2 regions of the Streptomyces sp. NPDC053426 genome follow, and region 2 is predicted to be linked to the other one. Evidence: riboswitches for the same ligand, from Rfam matches in the RefSeq annotation. Region 2 holds a riboswitch; the other holds the start of a gene.
The links. A riboswitch is a leader RNA that binds a small molecule or an ion and turns the genes downstream of it on or off. The one in region 2 is predicted to bind glycine.
Positions count from the first base shown of each region.

Region 1: linked by a shared signal. The riboswitch ahead of gcvT (glycine cleavage system aminomethyltransferase GcvT) and the one ahead of gcvP (aminomethyl-transferring glycine dehydrogenase) in region 2 are both predicted to bind glycine.

Region 1 covers NZ_JBVJKE010000010.1:84,584-87,978, reverse strand. The annotation lists gene ACZ62B_RS21100 (enhanced serine sensitivity protein SseB) at 1-513, opposite strand, end outside; gene ACZ62B_RS21095 (AAA family ATPase) at 583-1,251, opposite strand; glycine riboswitch at 1,475-1,575, shown strand; glycine riboswitch at 1,576-1,706, shown strand; gene gcvT (glycine cleavage system aminomethyltransferase GcvT) at 1,781-2,899, shown strand; gene gcvH (glycine cleavage system protein GcvH) at 3,016-3,393, shown strand.
Region 2 covers NZ_JBVJKE010000023.1:97,738-101,132, forward strand. The annotation lists gene gcvP (aminomethyl-transferring glycine dehydrogenase) at 1-1,245, opposite strand, end outside; glycine riboswitch at 1,420-1,515, opposite strand; gene ACZ62B_RS34175 (PRC-barrel domain-containing protein) at 1,630-2,004, shown strand; gene ACZ62B_RS34180 (DNA polymerase IV) at 2,015-3,395, opposite strand, start outside.

The DNA of each region.
Region 1 (3,395 bases), on a different contig from region 2:
CGAGGCGGCGGCGAGGAAGTCCAGCGGGTCGTCCTGCCAGTCGGGTTCGAACAGCCGGACCCGGCCGCCGGTCGCCGGGCCGTCCAGCGGGGTGCGTCCGGCCCGGCACAGCTCGGCGACGGCCGGCGGCGGCAGCGGGATGCCGACCACGCCGCCGGGGTTCACCGCGATCCCGGCCTGCGGCGGCAGCCCGCGGGCGAACTCCACGGCGGGCGCGATCGTGTACGACATGTGGGAGCCGACGACCTGGCGGAACTGCTCCTCGGAGCTGAAGACGGGGACGTGGACCTGACCGTCGATCTCCATGGTGGGCAGGTCCAGCGGGCCGCTGTCCGGGCCGCCGCCGTTCGGCAGCGGGACCCAGACGAAGCTGCGGCCCAGCACCTCGACGATCCTGCCGCCCGCCGAGGGGACGCCGAGGGAGGCGGAGAGCACCTCCTCCAGCTCGTTGCCGGGCCACCCGCCGTGCGGGTGGGGGTGCGTCTGTGCCGGGAAGTCCGCCGGGAAGTCCATCTGCCTACCGCCTGCTGCCTGGAACCGCTGCTGTGGCTGGAAAGGCTACCCGTCGGCCCGCGGCGCCGGTCAGCCCGTGAAGCCGACCCGGCGCAGCGCGTCCGCCGCGTCCCGGTCGATCAGGACCGCCGAACCCGCGCCCGCCGGCAGCGCGCCCCGCTCCACCGCGCGCAGCAGCCGCTCGCTCGCCGCGCGGTGGCGCAGGAACGCGTAGCGGGAGACACCGCGCCCGCGTTCGCGCTGGCCGGCCAGGGCCTGCTGCGGGGTGACGTCGAGCAGCAGCAGATGCAGGCTCGCGCCCCGGCGGCGGGCCTCGCGGGCCAGCCAGCGGCGCACCCAGGCCTGCGTACCGCAGTCGTGCACGACGACCGGCCCCCCGGTCCGCAGCACGCGGCGCAGCCCGGCGTAGTGGGCGAGGCGGACCAGCGGGCGGTAGACCGCGTACGGCAGGAGGCGCGGCATGCGGCCGTCCCAGCGGTCCCGGGTGTCCTGGGAGTCGACGCGGGTGCCGCGCACCGTGCGCCGCATCAGGGTGGACTTGCCGCTGCCGGGCAGCCCGGTGACCACGACGAGGTCCCGGGGTCCGAAGAGCAGGGCGCGCGGGCTGCGGCCGGCCCGTGCGCGCAGATCGCGGACTACGGGCGCCGGCAGCGCGCCGCGGGCCCGACGGGCCTGAGCGGCCGGCTGCTGGGGCAGCGTGACGCCCGTGGTGGTGGCGCACGCCGTGGTCCTGTTCACCGTGATCGTCCTCCCCTGGGGCCGGGTACGAGTACCGATCCCCGCCGAGTGTAAAGAGAAGGTAATGCCGGGTGTCTGTCGTTTCCGTCCGTTTCCTGAAACAGGCTTGTCACAGCCCCCTGTGACGATGCCCGCACACCCTGTGCACCCCCTGGGAAGGGTCCCCCTGCCGCGCCCCCGCGATGCGTGCAATGATGTGCGCGCCAACTGCATACCGGCCGTTTGAATCCGCGCGGGAGAGTCCCCGGCACCGTTTGCCGCCGGGGCGCCGAAGGAGCAAGTCCCTCCCTTGAATCTCTCAGGCCCCGTTACCGCGCGGGCGAGGCACATCTGAAAAGCGGGCCGCCGAAGGGCATCAGCAGTGCTCCGGTGGCTCCACCCAAGGTGCAAGCCAGGGCGCCCCTGCGTGGGCGGTCATGGCGAACCTCTCAGGTTCCGATGACAGATGGGGAGGAAACGTCCTCGCCTTCCCCCACGCCCGAATGAATTCGCGCGGGAGGGACCCCCATCGCCTCTGGGAGACCGACCGATGAGCAGTACCGAACCCCGCCGGACCGCGCTCGACGCCCTGCACCGTTCGCTCGGCGCGACGATGACCGACTTCGCCGGCTGGGACATGCCCCTGCGCTACGGCTCCGAGCGCGACGAGCACAACGCCGTCCGCACCAAGGCCGGCCTCTTCGACCTCTCGCACATGGGCGAGATCACCGTCACCGGCCCGGGGGCCGCCGAACTGCTGGACTTCGCGCTGGTCGGCAACATCGGCAGCGTGAAGCCGGGCCGTGCCCGCTACACCATGATCTGCCGCGAGGACGGCGGCATCCTGGACGACCTGATCGTCTACCGGCTGGACGACGCCGAGTACATGGTGGTCGCCAACGCCTCCAACGCCCGGACGGTCCTCGACGCGCTCGTCGAGCGCTCGGCCGGCTTCGACGCCGAGGTCCGCGACGACCGCGACGCCTACGCGCTGCTGGCCGTGCAGGGCCCCGAGTCCCCCGGCATCCTCGCCTCGCTCACCGACGCCGACCTGGACGGCCTGAAGTACTACGCCGGTCTGCCCGGCACGGTCGCCGGTGTGCCCGCGCTGATCGCCCGTACCGGCTACACCGGCGAGGACGGCTTCGAGCTGTTCGTGAAGCCCGAGCACGCGGCCGAGCTGTGGCAGGCGCTCACCAAGGCCGGCGAGGGCGCCGGCCTGGTCCCCTGCGGGCTGTCCTGCCGGGACACGCTCCGTCTGGAGGCCGGCATGCCGCTGTACGGCAATGAGCTGAGCACCTCCCTCACGCCCTTCGACGCCGGTCTGGGCCGGGTGGTGAAGTTCGAGAAGGAGGGCGACTTCGTGGGCCGTGCGGCGCTCGCCGAGGCCGCCGAGCGCGCCGCGTCCGAGCCTCCGCGCGTCCTGGTCGGCCTGGTCGCCGAGGGCCGCCGGGTCCCGCGCTCCGGGTACGCGGTCGTGGCCGGCGGCGAGGTGATCGGCGAGGTCACCTCCGGCGCGCCCTCCCCGACGCTGGGCAAGCCGATCGCGATGGCGTACGTCGACGCCGCCCACGCCGCGCCCGGCACCGAGGGCGTCGGCGTGGACATCCGCGGCAGCCACGAGCCGTACGAGGTCGTGGCGCTGCCGTTCTACAAGCGGCGGAAGTGACACCGTCCTCAGACGGCTTTCCGCGCGTGAGGTGAGCACGTCGTGCCTGCTCACCGGCGCCGCACAGCAGTCCCCTCCCTCATCAGCAGTCCCCCGCGTACAGGAGAATCCAGGACATGAGCAACCCCACGCAGCTGCGTTACAGCAAGGAGCACGAGTGGCTGTCGGCCGCCGAGGACGGCGTGTCGACGGTCGGCATCACGGAGCACGCGGCCAACGCGCTCGGCGACGTGGTCTTCGTCCAGCTCCCCGAGGTCGGTGACGGCGTGACCGCGGGCGAGACCTGCGGCGAGCTGGAGTCCACCAAGTCGGTCAGCGACCTGTACTCCCCCGTCGGCGGTGAGGTCACCGAGGTCAACGAGGACGTGGTGAACGACCCGTCGCTGGTGAACTCCGCCCCCTTCGAGGGCGGCTGGCTGTTCAAGGTGCGCGTCACCGACGAGCCGGCCGACCTGCTGACCGCCGCCGAGTACGACGCCTTCATCAAGGGCTGAGG
Region 2 (3,395 bases):
GTTGTCGCGGGCGGCGGCGACGACCTCTGCGGCCCGCCCGGCGACGCGCACGGTCAGCGTGTCGAAGTAGGAGCCGTGCACGATCTCGGCCCCGCCGGCCCGCAGGCCCTCGGCGAGGACGGTGGCGTACCGGTGGGTGCGCCGGGCGATCAGCCGCAGTCCCTCCGGGCCGTGGTAGACGGCGTACATGCCGGCCATGACGGCGAGCAGCACCTGGGCGGTGCAGATGTTGCTGGTGGCCTTCTCGCGGCGGATGTGCTGCTCACGGGTCTGCAGGGCGAGGCGGTAGGCCTTGTGCCCGTCCGCGTCGACGGAGACGCCGACGAGCCGCCCGGGCAGGCTGCGCGCCATCTTCTCCTGCACGGCCATGTAGCCGGCGTGCGGCCCGCCGAAGCCCATCGGCACACCGAAGCGCTGCGTGGTGCCGACCGCGATGTCCGCGCCCAGCTCACCGGGCGACTTCAGCAGCGCGAGGGCGAGCAGATCGGCGGCGACGGTGACGAGCGCGCCCAGCTCGTGCGCCTGGTCGATCACCGGCTTGATGTCGCGCACGGCACCGGAGGCGCCCGGGTACTGGATCAGTACGCCGTTGATCTCGCGCCCGGCGACCTCGGCGGGGATGCCCTCGCTCAGGTCGGCGACGACGACCTCGACGCCGGTCGGCTCGGCACGGGTCTCGATCACCGCGATGGTCTGCGGCAGCGCGTCCGCGTCGACCAGGAACAGGCCCTTCTTGTTCTTGCCCATGCGCCGCGACAGCGCCATCGCCTCGGCGGCGGCGGTGCCCTCGTCGAGCAGCGAGGCGCCCGAGGTCGGCAGGCCGGTGAGTTCGGCGACCACGGTCTGGAAGTTCAGCAGCGCCTCGAGCCGCCCCTGGGAGATCTCCGGCTGGTACGGCGTGTACGCCGTGTACCAGGCGGGGTTCTCCATCACGTTGCGCAGGATGACGGGCGGGGTGAAGGTGCCGTAGTACCCGAGTCCGATCATGGAGCCGAGCACCTCGTTGCGGTCGGCCAGGGAACGCAGCTCGGCCAGCACCTCGGCCTCGCTCCGGGCACCCGGCAGGTCCAGCGCGTCGGCGTTCTTGATGACGTCCGGCACGGCGGCGGCCGTCAGCTCGTCCAGCGAGCCGTAGCCGACCTGCGCGAGCATCTTGGCCCGGGCCTCGTGGTCGGGGCCGATGTGGCGCTGCTCGAAGGGGATTCCCTGTTCGAGCTCGGAGAGCGGAGTGCGAGGGGCGGTCATTGAGGAGGCCTCCTGGTCCGACGACCTTCGAGGGGCACCACGGCGCGGGTGCCCGGACGGCCTCCCCCTCTGTCATCTCAACCTGAGAGCTTCACCGGACGGCCCGAAGGCGCCCGACTTTCACCGTCGGTGAGAGCGGAAGCCGTCGACACCCGCTCTGCTTTCCAGAGTGACCTCGTCCGTGCGGTACGTGTGCCTGAGAGATTCCGGGGAGGATTTGCTCCTTCGGCGCCCCCGATGGTGTCCGGAGGGCTCTCCCGCACGGGGTCAGCAGCCGTCTGCCAGCGTACCAGCGAGCACCCCACCAGAACTTTCGAGTGGCCGTCCAGCCGATTGTGCCGTTCTGTAGTGCTTACGGATGAGTTTGCGACCAGTGGAGGGCCTGTGCAGACCGACATCGATCCGCGCCACCTGATCGGCCGCAAGGCGTTCGACCGCAACGGAAACCGGATCGGCACCATCGACGAGATCTACCTCGACGACGCCACCGGCGTACCGGAGTGGGCGGCGATACGCACCGGCCTGTTCAGCAGGGACGCCTTCGTCCCCCTGGAACCCAGCGACCTCGTCGACGGCGCCCTCCACGTCCCCTTCGAACGCGCCCTCATCAAGGACGCCCCCGACTTCGGCGTGGGCCGCCATCTCTCCCCCGAACAGGAACTCCAGCTCTACCACCACTACGGCCTGGACCTCGCCGCTCCCCCGCCCCTCCCGGACCGCGACTTCGGCAAACTCGCCGGGAACGACAAGCCGGCCTGATCCGCCCCGCTCACCGGCTCTCCGCCCGCGTCCCTCCACCGGCCCCCGCGCCCTCGTCCTCCCCTGGTCTCCGGGACACCAGCGGCAGCGGATCCGCCGGTTGCAGAGCCGGATCGTCGACGCGGAAGGTCTTCACCCGGCCCGGCTCCGAGTCGGGTGTCTCGAAGCGCGCCGTGACCCGGCCCAGCCCGCTGCCCTGCACCCATCCGTGCCCGTACACGGCGTGCCGTACGTCGTGCCCCGCCGGCCAGCGCCGCTCGGCGGGCGTCTCCTGCTCCGGCGCGGGCGCGGCCTCGGCCTCCTCGTGCGGGAGGTCGTCGGCGGGGACGCCCGCGGCCTGCGCGAACAGGTCCTCCTGCGTGTAGTCGGCCAGCCCGCTGACCCCGACGCCCAGCAGCCGCACCCCGCCCGTCGTGTCGACCGAGTCCAGCAGCCGCGCGGCCGCCTCCCGCACCACCGCCGGATCGTCCGTGGGGCCCCGCAGCGTCTCGGACCGGGTGAGGGTCGAGAAGTCGTACCGGCGCACCTTCAGCACGATGGTCCGCCCCGACAGGCCCGCCTCCCGCAGCCTGCGCACGCACCGGTCCGCGAGCCGCCGCACCTCCGTCCCCACCCGCACCCGGTCGTGGATGTCCACGTCGTACGTGTCCTCGACCGACACCGACTTGGTCTCCCGCTCAGCCACCACGGGCCGCTCGTCCCGGGCCAGCGCCATCGCGAACAGCGCGTGGCCGTGGGCCTTGCCCAGCAGCCGTACGAGCTCGTCCTCCCCGGCCTCGGCGAGCTCGTCGACCGTGTGGATCCCCGCCCGCCGCAGATGGTCACCGGTCGCCGGCCCGACGCCCGGCAGGGTGCGGACCGGCAGCGGCCCCAGCAGGGCCCGCTCCGTGCCCGGCTCGATCAGCACCAGTCCGTCCGGCTTCGCCTGCTCCGAGGCGATCTTCGCCAGCATCTTGGAGGCCGCGAGCCCCACCGACCCGGTGAGCCCCGTGACCGCCCGTATGTCCGCGCGCAGCTTCGCCCCGGCCAGCCGCGCCGACCGCTCGTCCCAGGCCGCGCCGCCGGCCTCCAGGTCCACGAACGCCTCGTCCAGGCTCAGCGGCTCCACCAGCGGTGACAGGGCCCGCAGCAACCCCATCACCTGCTCGCTGATCGACCGGTAGAGAGCGAACCTCGGCACCAGGTACGCGGCGTTCGGCGCGCGTCGCCGGGCCTGCGCCATGGGCATCGCCGAGTGGACGCCGAAGACCCGTGCCTCGTACGAGGCGGTGGCCACCACACCCCGCGGCCCGAGCCCGCCCACGACGACCGCCTTCCCGCGCAGGCTCGGCTTGGACGCCTGCTCCACCGAGGCGAAGAAGGCGTCCATGTCGAGATGCAGGATCGTGGGC